One region of the Klebsiella grimontii genome, then DNA from elsewhere that is predicted to be linked to it. Evidence: predicted binding sites of a transcription regulator. Region 1 holds the regulator's gene; each other region holds the start of a gene.
The links. The regulator PhoB, encoded in region 1, activates phosphate uptake and scavenging genes when phosphate is short. The targets are predictions, from matches to a motif close to CTGTCATAAAACTGNCNNAT.
Positions count from the first base shown of each region.

Region 2: the regulator PhoB is predicted to act here: its motif matches at 955-974, upstream of kdgR (DNA-binding transcriptional regulator KdgR).
Region 3: the regulator PhoB is predicted to act here: its motif matches at 1,372-1,391, upstream of uvrB (excinuclease ABC subunit UvrB).

Region 1 is NZ_CP169721.1:4,444,261-4,446,531, reverse strand. It holds gene sbcD (exonuclease subunit SbcD) at 1-734, opposite strand, end outside; gene phoB (phosphate response regulator transcription factor PhoB) at 1,029-1,718, shown strand; gene phoR (phosphate regulon sensor histidine kinase PhoR) at 1,740-2,271, shown strand, end outside.
Region 2 is NZ_CP169721.1:2,114,934-2,117,204, forward strand. It holds gene ACE3MN_RS10070 (MFS transporter) at 1-888, opposite strand, end outside; gene kdgR (DNA-binding transcriptional regulator KdgR) at 1,066-1,857, shown strand; gene ACE3MN_RS10080 (YobH family protein) at 1,901-2,140, opposite strand.
Region 3 is NZ_CP169721.1:3,891,108-3,893,378, forward strand. It holds gene uvrB (excinuclease ABC subunit UvrB) at 1-1,120, opposite strand, end outside; gene ACE3MN_RS18310 (ABC transporter ATP-binding protein) at 1,822-2,271, shown strand, end outside.

The DNA of each region.
Region 1 (2,271 bases):
CTCAGCGCAATCGGGGAGCCGCTGTAGCGAATATGCTCGCAGCCGCCGACCACCTGCGCCCGGTGAATATGGCCGAGCGCGATATAGTCGGCGGGCGGAAAGCGGTTCGCCGGGAAGGCGTCGAGGGTACCGATATAAATTTCGCGAACTGCGTCGCTTTTGCTGGCGCCGACGGTGGTTAAATGGCCGCTGGCGATAATCGGCAGCGCCCGGTCGCCGCGCAGTTCGCAGGCCTGCTGGTACTGCTGCTGGTAGTAGTCGCTGATGGCGTTGAGCAACTGCTGCTGCTTCTCGCCGCTGGAGTGCCCGGCCTGGCTGGTCACTAGTTCACGCGGACGCAGGAACGGTACCGGGCAAAAAACCGCCCCCGGCGTACCGTCGCGCAGCGGCAGAATAAAGGGCGCGTGGCCGGCATTGGCCACCACCGTGGTTTTCAGGAACGCAAGAATGTCGCGCGACTCGTTTAGGGTGGCGACCGAATCGTGGTTTCCCGCCAGCACCACCAGCCGACAGCCGGTCTGCTGCAGCTGAACGACAAAGCGGTTATACAGCTCGCGCGCGTAGCTCGGCGGCGAGCCGGTATCAAAAATATCGCCCGCGACAATAATGGCGTCAACATCATGCTCCTGCGCGCTGGCCAGCAGCCAGTCGAGAAACGCCTGATGTTCGGCGGCGCGACTTTTGCTGTAAAAATTTTGCCCAAGATGCCAGTCAGAGGTGTGAAGGATGCGCATAGTTGTTCCATAGCGAAAAAGCGTAAGCGGCATTATATACCCGTCATACTTCAAGTTGCTTATGTGTTGGCTACGCGCGCTCACCTCAACCATCTGGTTACCTGTGCTTGTGGGGCTGACGCTAAGCCACGTGAATTATTGAGGGAATAACGCCGCTCTTCGGTGAGTTAAGTCCGTGTCACAATGCGAAATCCGCGTTCATCTGGCGGTCATTTTTTTCATAAATCTGTCATAAATCTGACGCATAATGGCCGCGCACTTCTATACTGATGGCTAAAAAATACAGGGTAAATAATGGCGAGAAGAATTCTGGTCGTTGAAGATGAAGCTCCAATCCGCGAAATGGTTTGCTTTGTTCTGGAGCAAAACGGCTTTCAGCCCGTCGAGGCGGAAGATTTTGACAGCGCGGTCAATCAGCTCAATGAACCCTGGCCTGATTTAATCCTCCTTGACTGGATGCTGCCGGGTGGGTCGGGTCTGCAGTTTATTAAACAGCTCAAGCGAGAAGCGATGACCCGTGACATTCCGGTGGTGATGCTGACCGCCCGCGGCGAAGAGGAAGATCGCGTCCGCGGCCTGGAGACCGGTGCGGATGATTACATCACCAAGCCGTTTTCCCCGAAAGAGCTGGTGGCGCGGATTAAAGCCGTGATGCGGCGCATTTCGCCGATGGCGGTGGAAGAGGTGATTGAAATGCAGGGGCTGAGCCTCGACCCTTCTTCGCATCGCGTGATGACCGGCGAAAATCCGCTGGATATGGGGCCGACGGAATTTAAATTATTACACTTCTTCATGACGCACCCGGAGCGGGTCTATAGCCGCGAACAGCTGCTGAATCACGTCTGGGGCACCAACGTATATGTAGAAGACAGAACGGTAGACGTGCATATTCGCCGTCTGCGCAAAGCGCTGGAACATAGCGGCCATGACCGGATGGTACAAACGGTTCGCGGTACGGGATATCGTTTCTCCGCCCGTTTCTGAATGCTGACAGGAGTGTGAACCGTGCTGGAACGGCTGTCATGGAAAAGGCTGGCGCTTGAGCTTTTCTTATGTTGTATCCCGGCCCTGATCCTCGGGGCGTTTTTAGGTCATCTGCCGTGGTTTTTATTGGCGGCAGTGACCGGTCTTCTTATCTGGCATTTCTGGAATCTGATGCGCCTGTCGTGGTGGCTGTGGGTCGACCGCAGCATGACGCCGCCGCCGGGTAGCGGCAGCTGGGAACCCCTGCTGTACGGTCTGCACCAGATGCAGATGCGTAATAAAAAGCGCCGCCGTGAGCTGGGAAGCCTGATTAAGCGCTTTCGCAGCGGGGCGGAGTCCCTGCCGGACGCGGTGGTGCTGACCACCGAAGAAGGCGCGATGTTCTGGTGTAACGGCCTGGCCCAGCAGATCCTTAATCTGCGCTGGCCCGACGATAACGGGCAGAATATCCTCAACCTCCTGCGCTATCCTGAATTTGCTAATTACATGAAATACCGCGACTTTTCCAAGCCGCTCAATCTGGTGCTGAATAATGGCCGCCATCTGGAAATTC
Region 2 (2,271 bases), 2.3 Mb from region 1:
CTGCAGGAAGAACGGCAGTGAAACCATGGCCAGCATCTGGGCGCAGAAGGAGCATATCGAGGTACAAATTGACAGAGAGAATAGCGGGATACGCAGCAGGTCAATCGGCAGCAGGGGGACCGGCATCCTGAGCTGACGGCGGACAAAAAAGAATCCGACGACCAGCATGGCAACGATCTCTGCCGCAACCAGTTCGCCGGACTGGCCCTGGGCGAAACCGCCGAGCGCGGTAATCAGTAAACCAAAGGTGAGGGCATTCATGATCGCGCTCGGCAGGTCGAAGCGGGTGACCTTGCTGCGGCCCGCGTTGGCGGGCAGATAGCGAATCGCGAGGAGCAGGGAAATAATGCCCAGCGGAACGTTAATCAAAAACAGCCATTGCCATGAAGCCATCGAGAGAATCGCGGCGGCGATGGTCGGTCCCGCCGCGGAGGAGACCGCCACCACGAAAGAGTTGATCCCCATTCCGCGGCCGAGAAAACGCTGGGGATAAATCAGGCGAATAAGGGCAGTGTTAACGCTCATCAGCGCCGCGCCGCCGAGGCCCTGCGCCACGCGCGCCAGGGTCAGCATTTCCAGGCTTGTGGAGAGGGCGCAGGCCAGCGACGTGAAGGTAAAAAGCGCCAGGCCGATTTTATAAATACGCCGATAGCCGACCATATCGCCGAGGAAAGAGAGCGGCAGCAGCGCGATAACAATGGCGATTTGGTAGGCATTCACTATCCAGATAGAGGATGCCGGGGACGCGTTTAAATCGCTGGCGATGGTCGGCAGGGCGACGTTGGCGATCGCGCCATCCAGCACCGCCATCGACAGGCCTAATACAATGGTCAGAATGGCACCGTAACGCTGCGGTAAAGGCAGCCCATCGGAGAGTTTTTTATCCATGTGAGGTCTGTATCTTATCGGGGACTATTAACTAGGTAATAATTTTAGCATTGATTATTCAGCGGCATGTCGCAGATTTGTAACGAATAGGCAGAAGAACGATTGCGGCTCGCGGGATGCGAATTTATAATAAAAACCGGTTCTAATTTTTATAAAACAGTTGCGATGAGGTGATAAATGGCAGTTGCAGATTTGGATAAACAGCCAGATTCTGTCTCTTCGGTATTGAAGGTTTTTGGCATCCTGCAGGCGCTTGGCGAAGAGCGTGAAATTGGCATTACCGAACTGTCCCAGCGCGTCATGATGTCAAAAAGCACCGTTTATCGCTTTTTGCAGACCATGAAATCGCTGGGGTACGTGGCTCAGGAAGGCGAATCCGAGAAATATTCTCTGACCCTGAAACTCTTTGAACTTGGCGCGCGGGCTTTGCAGAACGTTGATTTGGTACGTAGCGCTGATATTCAGATGCGCGAGCTTTCACGCCTGACGAAAGAGACCGTCCACCTGGGCGCCCTGGATGAAGACAGCATCGTTTACATCCACAAAATCGACTCAATGTACAATTTGCGCATGTACTCGCGCATTGGGCGTCGTAACCCGCTGTACAGCACCGCGATCGGTAAAGTGCTGCTGGCCTGGCGCGATCGTTCCGAGGTTGAGCAGATTCTGGAAGGCGTGGAGTACAAACGCAGCACCGATCGGACCATCACCAGCACCGAAGAGCTGCTGGCGGTTCTGGATAAGGTCCGCGAGCAGGGATATGGCGAAGATAACGAAGAGCAGGAAGAAGGGCTGCGCTGCATCGGGGTGCCGGTTTTCGACCGCTTCGGCGTGGTTATCGCCGGTCTGAGTATCTCTTTCCCGACGCTGCGTTTCTCGGAAGAGCGCCTGAACGAGTATGTCGCGATGCTGCATACGGCGGCGCGTAAAATTTCCGAACAGATGGGCTATAACGATTATCCGTTCTGATTTGTGCGTGAATCGGGCTACAGAATCTGTAGCCCACTCGCGGCTAGCCGTTATCAACCACCGTGGCGCTTTTACGCAGAATAGGGCAATCGGTGATGCCGATAATACCGCTGCTGGAATGAACATACTGTGCGGTACTGATGCCGCGAGCCGTGAGATATTTACACTGCAATCCCAGCCCCCCGGCGTTCTCACTGCTGCCCATTAATACGCCGTAACCGCTTAATAACACGCCAATCCACAAGATAGCCAGCACCACAATGGTACGAATGATCAATCGCATTGTTGCCTCATTATTTGTATTATCCTTGCGTCCATTCTGGCATGAACACCAGTTGAAACAAGTCTATGATTCCTAAACTTGCCTTTCGTATTACAGTTAGCCGCGGTTTAAGAAGGTCATGTTATCCTGGC
Region 3 (2,271 bases), 550 kb from region 1:
TATCGAGCGCCGACGGCAGACGGAAACCATACTCCACCAGCGTCTCTTTACGCGCCCGGTCCCCGCGGTACATGCCGCCGATTTGCGGGATCGTAACGTGGGATTCATCGATCACCAGCAGACCATCGGCCGGCAGGTAGTCAAACAGCGTCGGCGGCGGCTCGCCCGGGCCGCGGCCCGACAGGTAGCGCGAGTAGTTTTCAATCCCCGAACAGTAGCCCAGCTCGTTCATCATTTCGAGGTCGAACTGCGTACGCTGGCTTAGACGCTGCTCTTCCAGCAGCTTGTTGTTCTCCAGCAGCACCTTACGCCGCTCCGCCAGTTCCACTTTAATCTCTTCCATCGCCTGGACGATGCGCTCGCGCGGGGTGACGTAGTGGGTCTTCGGGTAGACGGTGAAGCGCGGGATGGTCGACTCGATATGACCGGTCAGCGGATCGAATAGCGACAGGCGCTCAACTTCCTCATCGAACAGCTCAACGCGCAGCGCGACGTCGTCAGATTCCGCCGGGAAGATATCAATCACTTCGCCGCGCACGCGGAAGGTACCGCGCTGGAATGCCTGATCGTTGCGGGTATACTGCAGCTCGGCCAGGCGGCGCAAGATAGCGCGCTGGTCAATGATCATGCCCACCGTCAGGTGCAGCATCATCTTCAGATAGAGGTCCGGGTCGCCCAGGCCGTAAATAGCGGAGACCGACGCCACCACCACCACGTCGCGACGCTCCAGCAGGGCTTTGGTCGCCGACAGACGCATCTGTTCAATGTGTTCGTTCACCGACGCATCTTTCTCGATGAAGGTGTCCGAGCTTGGTACGTAGGCTTCCGGCTGGTAGTAGTCGTAGTAGGAGACGAAATACTCCACCGCGTTCTCCGGGAAGAACTCTTTCATCTCGCCGTAAAGCTGCGCCGCCAGGGTTTTGTTCGGCGCCAGCACCATCGTCGGGCGCTGCAGGTCAGCAATAACGTTGGCGATAGTAAACGTTTTACCTGAGCCGGTTACCCCGAGCAGCGTTTGATGCGCCAGGCCATCTTCCAGCCCCTCTTCCAGGCGACGAATGGCTTCCGGCTGGTCGCCGGAGGGACGGAAAGCAGAATGCAGCTTGAACGGTTTACTCATCAATCAGAACCTGAAGAAGGGTTGAATGGCAGGTGTTTAATTCTACTCGTCAGCTCAGCTTTTGCCAATAAAAAATACTGGATATAAAGCCAGTATCCTATTATCGTATCCGGGCTAATTCGCGCTTTTTACCGCCAACATGGGCAAATAAAAAGCGCTTTACGGGATAATCCGCCACTCTGTAGGGTTATCCCCAAAAAGTATTGTCATTTAACATTTGTCAAGCGAGAGGATGAATGTTTTATGGCAGCCGGTGACACTTTTCTTACAGGCATTGCTTTTATCTAATCAATTGATATTTAATATAATTTAATAAAAGACGGGTTTCGCGTCAATTCGCCCGCAGGCCGCGTACTCTCTAGCTTACCGCAAGTTTTCTAACTCTAATGCACAAGGTTATCCACAGGAATAGTGGATAACTGTCTGCAGCCCATGACCCGTGCCACCCGCACAAAACCGATCGCCTCGGCAAAAACCGTCGCGAAAAAAATTAATTGAATTTTTTTTGCTGTTTATCGAGGAAGAGCAGCGAAATTTTTTGCACCACATTTCAGCGCGCGGGCACCGGGAAAGTGCAAGGTCGATCCGCTTTCGCCCGGCAGCACCTGTATAGACCAGCAAATACCGAGAGTTCTTTTTCCTGGCAAGAGATTTGCAGAATCTTCTTGTCGCCTGCTATCCCAGGAAAGGAGAAAACGTCTATGTTGAGTCTACGTGCCGTGAATCACTATTACGGAAGCCAGCACACGCTGTGGAATGTCGACCTCGAGCTCAGGCCCGGTAAATGCACCTGCGTAATGGGGCTTCAGGGGATGGGTAAAACCACGCTCGTCAACTGCATTACCGGCCATCTGCCGGTGGCCAGCGGCAGTATGACCTGGCAGGACGGCGGATCGGCGCCCTATGACCTGATGCCGCTCTCCGCGCAGTCGCGCAGCGCCATCGGCATTGGCTACGTCCCGCAGGATAAACGGATCTTTTCGCAGCTGAGCGTCGAGGAAAATCTGCATATCGCCCTCGCGGCGGGCGGCGAACCGGCGTCAGCGGTCGCCGGAGAGATTTACGATCTGTTTCCCGAGCTGTACGCTCTGCGGCAAAGTAAAGGGATTACCCTGACCGCCGACGACCAGTACCAGCTGGCGCTGGCGAGA